Linked DNA regions of Ketobacter sp. MCCC 1A13808. The protein of the gene in region 2 interacts with the protein of the main gene of each other region in a pairwise test. Links are inferred from orthologs where the notes say so. Each region holds a gene or a part of one and is shown on either strand. Other genes may lie near its edges.

Region 1 (4,372 bases), on a different replicon or contig from region 2:
ACCAGCATTGCCCTGCGGGACGCTTTTACCGGTGTCGGCATACCTTTTATAGAAGTGCATATATCCAATGTGCACGCCCGTGAGAATTTTCGCAAACACTCCTACCTGGCGGATGTGGCCGCTGGTGTCATTGCCGGGCTAGGTTCCCAGGGCTACGAACTAGCCTTGCAGGCGGCCATCAAACAGGTGACCGGAAGCAACGAATAAACCGCTAACTTTAATAATAAAGAGAAGTTTTTATGGACATCCGTAAAGTTAAAAAGCTGATCGAACTGCTTGAAGAATCCGGTATCGATGAGATAGAGATAAAAGAAGGTGAAGAGTCTGTTCGCATCAGCCGTAACCAGAACAAAGGCATGATGCCGCAATATTACGCCCCCGCTCCTGCGCAGGCACCGGCGGCCCCGATAGCGACTGCAGCTGCGGAACCGTCGTCGGCGCCGGCGAGCGCACCCGCAAGCGACGAGCCTGCCGGACACAAAGTAAAATCACCGATGGTAGGCACCTTTTATCGCTCCTCTTCACCTGACTCAAAGCCCTTCGTTGAAGTAGGCCAGTCTGTGAAAGCGGGTGACACCCTGTGTATTGTTGAAGCCATGAAAATGATGAACCAAATCGAAGCGGACAAATCCGGTACGGTAGTTGCCATTCTGGCTGACAACGCAGAGCCCGTGGAATTTGACCAACCTCTATTTGTCATCAACTAAAATAAGGCCTGCACCATGTTGGAAAAAGTGCTTATCGCCAATCGAGGCGAAATCGCTCTGCGGGTGTTACGTGCCTGTAAAGAGCTCGGCATAAAAACGGTGGCAGTGTACTCCACTGCCGATAAAGAATTGATGCATATTCGCTTTGCCGACGAAGCGGTCTGCATCGGTCCGGCCAGCGCTGCCGAAAGTTATCTGAATATACCGGCGATTATCAGTGCCGCAGAAATTACCGGCGCAAATGCCATTCACCCGGGATATGGATTTCTGGCTGAAAACGCCGACTTCGCTGAGCGGGTAACCGACAGCGGATTTATTTTCATCGGCCCTAGAGCAGAAACCATTCGCCTGATGGGCAACAAAGTATCGGCCATCGAAGCCATGAAAATCGCCGGTGTTCCTTGCGTTCCGGGATCAGACGGACCGCTCACCGATGACAATAACGAAATTCTCAAAATGGGCCGTCAGATCGGCTACCCGGTTATCATCAAAGCCGCATCCGGCGGCGGTGGCCGCGGCATGCGCGTGGTGCATCAGGAAAAAGACCTGATCAAATCCATTAGCCTGACCCGCTCTGAAGCGCGTAATGCCTTCGGCGACGACACCGTGTACATGGAAAAATTTCTGACCACCCCCCGGCACGTAGAAATCCAGGTGCTGGCGGATACCCATGGTAATGCAATCTACCTGGGAGATCGGGATTGCTCCCTGCAACGTCGTCATCAGAAAGTGCTGGAAGAAGCACCCGCGCCGGGAATCCCCGACCACCTACGCAAAGAAGTGGGTGAACGCTGTGCGAAAGCCTGCCGCGACATCGGCTATTACGGCGCTGGTACCTTTGAGTTCCTGTATGAGAACGAGCAGTTCTATTTTATAGAAATGAATACCCGGGTTCAGGTAGAGCATCCGGTCACAGAGATGGTCACCGGTGTCGATATCATCAAAGAACAGATCCGTATTGCCAGCGGCGAAAAGCTCAGCATTACTCAGGATGATGTAAAGATTGTCGGACACTCGATCGAGTGCCGGATCAATGCAGAGAATCCCAAGACCTTTATTCCCAGCCCCGGAACCATCAGCTACTGGCACGCTCCCGGTGGTAACGGAGTGCGCATGGATACGCATATTTACAGCGGCTACAAGGTTCCACCCAATTACGACTCCCTTATCGGTAAGCTGATTACCTATGGTGAAACCCGGGAAATCGCCCTGCAACGTATGCGCAATGCGTTGGAAGAAATCCTGGTGGAAGGCATCGAAACTAATATCGAGCTGCATGAAGAAGTGATCATGAAAGACAGTGGATTCCGAAAGGGTGGCGTGGATATTCATTACCTGGAAAAAATTCTGGGTCTGCATTAAGGTCTGTCGACATTGATTGATCGCCACTGCCGGGGCCCTATTTCCGTTCAGCGGTGTAATCAGTCGCGTATTCGGAATAGGAGCCACCGGCCAACATGCCCTGGATTCAGATCAAATTACAAAGCCCCGGAGATCAGACCGGCCCCATCGAAGATCAACTGATGGGGTTAGGGGCTGTTTCCGTTACGCTTGAAGACAGCGCCGATCAACCGTTGCTGGAACCACCGCCCGGTGCCACCCCGATCTGGGACGACACCACGATAAGCGGACTGTTTGAGGCCGACGCGGACATTGAACTCATCTCAGCTGCCCTCAAAACCAGCCTCGGCGATGACAAACCCATTCGCATCGATGCGCTGGAAGACAAAGACTGGGTACGGGAATGGATGGAGGCCTACCAACCCATTGCCTTTGGCCAACGACTCTGGGTTTGTCCGAGCTGGAAAACGCCACCTGACCCGAACGCCGTCAACATGATGCTGGATCCGGGCTTGGCTTTTGGCACCGGCACCCATGAAACCACAGCGTTGTGCCTTGGCTGGCTGGATTCCACCGATCTACACGACAAAACCGTCATTGATTACGGCTGCGGCTCGGGTATTCTGGCGATCGCTGCGGCACTTCTAGGCGCCGACAAAGTCTACTGTGTGGATAACGATCCACAAGCACTGCTAGCGACCCAACAGAATGCGGAACGCAATCAGATCCAGGATAAAATGGAAGTCTTTGCACCCGCCGCCCTACCCAGCATTAATGTCGATATTCTGTTGGCTAACATTCTGGCCGGCCCCCTTATTAGCTTATCGAAGCACCTGGCCAGCCTCACTAAACCGTCGGGACAAATAGTGCTGTCCGGGATATTAAAAGAACAATCTGATCAGGTCAGTGACTGCTACAGCGCCTGGTTTGATATGCAAAAGGCCACAATCGATGGCGACTGGGTTCGCCTCACTGGTACGCGAAAACACGATTAACCGCACACTAAATTCCTTACCGCATCACAGCGATTAGCAGCTAAACTGTGTACAATTACAGCAACTAACTGCTGAACGTACCCGCGACAACGTCGCTGGATGCGCAAGGAAAGGCAATCCGCTCCATGCAAGAGAATTTACTGACAAAATGCCCACATTGCGGAACCACGTTCCGACTGACCAAGGCCCAGCTTGATATTGCTGGCGGCGCCGTTCGCTGTGGTTCCTGCTATCAGGTATTCCACGCAGCAGAGCATATTGTCAAAACCTCCGTGGTCGAGGAGCGGCGCACCATCAGCAAAGAACCGGACCCTATCGAAGAAGCATTCGATATGAAATCCGACAAAGGTATGGATCCGTATGACACAAACGATCTGGACCTGGATGCCGACGATGGCGACATTTTCACCGAAGAATACCGCGCCACGATGGATACGGAATCCAGCCCCGGGGAATTAGGCTATCCACCGAGAAAATCCGACCCGAAATCCAACACCATTGTGGATGAATCCTGGGCCGAGGCCCTGCTCAAAGAGCTGGGAGAAGACACCACGGAAGACGATGAAGAATCGGCAGCAGACAATGATGATGAAGCTGACTCGTCATCGGATCTGATTAGTCGCGGCAATGCATTTGACCCGGACGAAGAGCCCATACGCAAACGACCCACCCCCAATAAAGGCAACGAACTCAGCGACACCTTCAAAAATCTTGGCACCTTTGCTGGCGACGACCCCTTCGCCACGGAAGACGACGAAGAATTTGGTTTCAATGACAGCGAATCCAATACCGACGAATCCTGGGCCAAAGCCATGCTCAATGAGCTGGAAGAAGAAGACGCCCCGAAAAAGCCGGACACGAGTCACCTTTCCTTAATCTCCGATGAAGGCCCGGAAGAGCTGAGCCCCTTTGCCGCCAAGGAATTATCCAATAACCGGGACGAAATCATCGCACGCTTAAAACAAAACAAATTAAGGGAACAGGAACTGGCACGGGCTTCCAACAAAGCGAAAAAGAAAGAATCGTTGCGCACGGAAGAAACCGAAGACTTTTTCCGGCTGCTCGAAGACGATCCGGCGCCGAGCCGGAGTGTTACCCTGATCGACGACAGCGGACTCAGCGGACTGGCCGATCTAGATGACGAGACAATCACGCCCGAGCACTTATTTGCCGACAGTGACGATCTGGCAAACGAGCATGTACCGATGAGCTCCCGAGGCTATTCTACCTATAAACGACCGGAGCGCGGTTCCAGCCTGGGCACCAAAACCGCTCTGGGCTGCCTTTTATTGCTGATCCTATTGGCGGGACAATATTGTTATTTCCAGT
Region 2 (3,631 bases):
TGCGGGTGGAAAAACGCGTGGCAATCATACCGTTGATTACCAGCGCGACAATCAGCAGTAACAGCATATACAGGGTGCTGCGGTATTTTTCTATGATCAGGTTTGAACGGTCAATTTCCACTTCCAGCCAACCGGAATCCGCCTGGTCACCCGCCAAGGGGTGATAGGATGAGGCCGGATATATGGGATGTATGACACGCAGGGTGCTGTCTGTCCTACGACTAACGGATTCGGTGGTATGAGCCGGCGGTAGCAGTGGTACGCCCGTTGCCAGCGGTTGCATTTCGGGGCCTGCACGGGTTTGCAGTTCACCGTCATGGTCATAAATTGAGACCGAACGTACATTGTCTTCTTCCAGAATACGCTGGGCGTAAAACGGGATCGTGTGGCCCTGGCGTTGGGTCATGCTTTCGAAAATACCGTGAGAGAACGAGGCTGCGATCATTTCCCCTTGTTTTTCAAGGGATTGATCCAGTTCGTGGAAGCGCTGACTGAGCAGCAATAGCGCCAGAAAGACGCCGATAACAAGCACGGGAATGGTGCTGATCAGAAGGGCTCTGGTACGTAGGCCCATTTGTTTTCCAAGACTAAGACGGTTTGCTAATTTCACTTATTCTCGCTGGCGGCAATGACTTGGGTCGGTGTTCAGTATAAGCCATGATTGCGCCGGGGATTAACCCCGCATTGGCTGAGTTTGCAGGTCAAGAAGTACCTGTTTCCACTGTACTGACAGATTAAATTCGGGCCCAAAGATAGGCTCAGGCTTCAGTGCAGGGTACAATATGCCCCCATTTGAGCAAACATCATTTTTCGTTTTGTTAACCCGAATTGGAAATCAATGCATTATCCCACGATCGAAGACTTTGTAGGAAACACCCCGTTGGTGCGCTTGCAGCGCTTACCCGGCGATACCACCAATACGATTCTGGTGAAGCTGGAAGGTAATAACCCGGCGGGTTCGGTGAAGGACAGACCGGCACTCAGCATGATTCAGCAGGCAGAAAGTAAAGGCCTGATCAAGCCTGGCGATACCCTGATTGAGGCCACCAGCGGTAATACCGGGATCGCCCTGGCGATGGCGGCGGCAATCAAGGGCTATAAAATGGTGCTGATCATGCCGGATAACATGAGCGCGGAACGGCGTGCTTCCATGGCCGCGTTCGGCGCCGAGCTGGTGTTGGTCACCAAAGAGCAAAGCATGGAAGGGGCGCGGGATCTTGCCGATCAGATGCAGCGCGAAGGCAAAGGCGTGGTATTGGATCAGTTTTCCAATCAGGATAACCCCTTAGCGCATTACCAGGGCACCGGCCCTGAAATATGGCGTGATACTCAAGGCTCGGTCACCCATTTTGTTAGTTCCATGGGCACCACTGGAACCATTATGGGTACCTCCCGGTATCTGAAAGAACAAAATCCTGCTATTCAAATCGTCGGCTTACAACCGATCGAAGGCGCTTCCATTCCCGGGATTAGACGCTGGCCACAAGAATACCTGCCGAAAATTTACGATGCCTCAAAAGTGGATCGTGTAATCGATATTCCCCAGCAGGATGCGGAAGTGACCATGCGGGAATTGGCCTCCCGCGAGGGTATTTTCTGCGGAGTTTCGTCCGGTGGGGCGGTGGCGGGTGCGCTGATGCTATCAAGAGAAGTTGAAAATGCAGTCATAGTCGCTATTGTTTGTGATCGTGGTGATCGCTATCTCTCAACCGGTGTGTTCGACCAATGAATATCGTGGTATTTGATATTGAGACAGTACCGGATGTAGTGGGTGGTCGTCGTCTTTTGGATTTGCAGGGGTTAAGTGACGATGATACTGCCAAGGCAATGTTTCATTTGCGACGTCAGGAAGCCGGTACCGATTTTTTGCGTCACCATCTGCATCGTGTGGTTGCGATCTCTGCTGTGTTTCGGTCAAAAGGCGAACAAATTGCAGTGTGGACTCTGGGTGATGAAAACGCCGACGAAAAAACCATACTGGAAAAATTCTTCCATTTAATAGAACGCTATAGCCCGACTCTGGTGAGTTGGAATGGCTCCGGTTTTGATCTTCCGGTATTGCATTACCGGGCTATGCTGCACGGGGTAGCCAGCCCAACTTATTGGGACCAGGGACGGGAAGACCGCAACGCCAAATGGAATAATTATTTAAGCCGCTATCACGAACGACACACGGATTTGATGGATCTGCTTGCACTCTATAACAATCGCGCCTTCGTGCCGCTGGATCAGATGGCATCGCTGTTGGGTTTTCCCGGAAAAATGGGTATGGACGGGTCAAAAGTGTGGAGCGCGTTTCAAGCAGGCGATATCAAAGGCATTCGGGATTATTGTGAAACCGATGTCTTGAACACCTGGTTAGTCTACCTGCGCTTTCAATTGATTCGGGGTGATCTGCAGGAAGCAGAGTTCTTGAATGAATTGCAAATAGTGAAAGACTATCTGCAACGAGAAGCGCATCCGCATTTTTTAGAATTCCTGAAGCAATGGCAATCCGCAGAATAACTTGGGATTTTACTCAAGAAAAGACAGTAGGCAACACACATATGGCACGACGAAGACGTAAACAAAAACTGCCGACGGAGCCGGTGCTGATTGACATCACCGCATTGAGTCATGATGGGCGGGGGATCGGCCGTATTGACGGCAAGGCAACCTTTGTGGACGGCGCGTTACCTGGTGAGCAGGTGATGTTCGAGTATACGCAAAAGCGCAGTAGTTTTGATGAAGGGCGGGTGGTTGAATTGTTGACCGCTGCTGCGAACCGGGTGCAACCCCGCTGTGCGCAGGCGACCATATGCGGCGGCTGCAGTTTGCAACACCTTGATCCGCAGGCGCAGATCGAATCCAAGCAATCTGTGCTGCTGGAACAACTGGAACATTTCGGTGCTTTGCAGCCGCAGGCATTGTTGGCGCCAATGACCGGCCCTCACTATGGCTATCGGCGAAAAGCGCGGCTGGGCGTAAAGTACGTTCTGAAAAAAGAGTCGGTATTGGTCGGGTTTCGCGAGAAACGCAATAGTTTTCTGGCTGAAATCGAGAAGTGCCACGTGCTCGCTCCGGAAATCGGGTTGATTTTTCCGGAGATAAAAGCCCTTGTAATGAGATTGCAGGCGCGAATGGCCATTCCGCAAATCGAGGTTGCGAAGGGCGATGATGCTACGGCCATTGTTGTTCGTCATCTGGAGCCCTTGTGCGAAGAGGACCAGGCAGAGTGGGTGAAGTTCTGTCAGGATCATCAATTGCATCTGTATCTACAGCCCGCCGGACAGGACAGTATCCACAAAGTGTGGCCCGATGATGGCAATGTACGGTTGAGTTACCAATTGCCGGATTTTAATTTGACGATGCGGTTTCATCCGTCCGATTTCACTCAGGTGAATCAGGAAATCAATCAGCAGATGATCCGTGATGCTTTGCAATTAATGGATGTCCAGCCCGGTGAACGTATCCTGGATTTATTTTGTGGTTTGGGGAATTTTACGCTGCCGTTGGCGACTAAGGCAGCGACTGTAGTCGGTGTTGAAGGCGACGAAGCCATGGTGCAGCGTGGCCGCGAAAATGCGCAGTCTAATAACATCGACAACGTTGAATTTTATGCTGCGGACCTGACTAAACCGTTTGATGGTCA

Evidence for each region. The genes of interacting proteins can lie anywhere in the genome.
Region 1: the proteins of cysM (region 2) and accC interact in binary tests that used the Escherichia coli proteins (3 or more experiments, as listed by UniProt). The link is inferred for Ketobacter sp. MCCC 1A13808 from one-to-one orthologs.

The regions. Positions count from the first base shown.
Region 1 is NZ_VRKW01000002.1:77,388-81,759, forward strand. Bases 4-2,895 are described here. They hold accC (acetyl-CoA carboxylase biotin carboxylase subunit), read left to right. Parts: upstream 4-722; coding sequence 723-2,069; downstream 2,070-2,895. Other genes in these bases: aroQ (type II 3-dehydroquinate dehydratase), read left to right, coding at 4-207; accB (acetyl-CoA carboxylase biotin carboxyl carrier protein), read left to right, coding at 240-707; prmA (50S ribosomal protein L11 methyltransferase), read left to right, coding at 2,165-2,895. Also shown: more of aroQ, read left to right, coding at 1-3; more of prmA, read left to right, coding at 2,896-3,043; FT643_RS04345 (DUF3426 domain-containing protein), read left to right, coding at 3,169-4,372. UniProt on the Escherichia coli protein: This protein is a component of the acetyl coenzyme A carboxylase complex; first, biotin carboxylase catalyzes the carboxylation of the carrier protein and then the transcarboxylase transfers the carboxyl group to form malonyl-CoA.
Region 2 is NZ_VRKW01000020.1:31,086-34,716, reverse strand. The notes cover bases 1-2,783. They hold cysM (cysteine synthase CysM), read left to right. Parts: upstream 1-838; coding sequence 839-1,729; downstream 1,730-2,783. Other genes in these bases: rlmD (23S rRNA (uracil(1939)-C(5))-methyltransferase RlmD), read left to right, coding at 2,547-2,783; FT643_RS21345 (3'-5' exonuclease), read left to right, coding at 1,726-2,505; FT643_RS21355 (response regulator), read right to left, coding at 1-574. Outside these bases: more of rlmD, read left to right, coding at 2,784-3,631. UniProt on the Escherichia coli protein: Two cysteine synthase enzymes are found. Both catalyze the same reaction. Cysteine synthase B can also use thiosulfate in place of sulfide to give cysteine thiosulfonate as a product.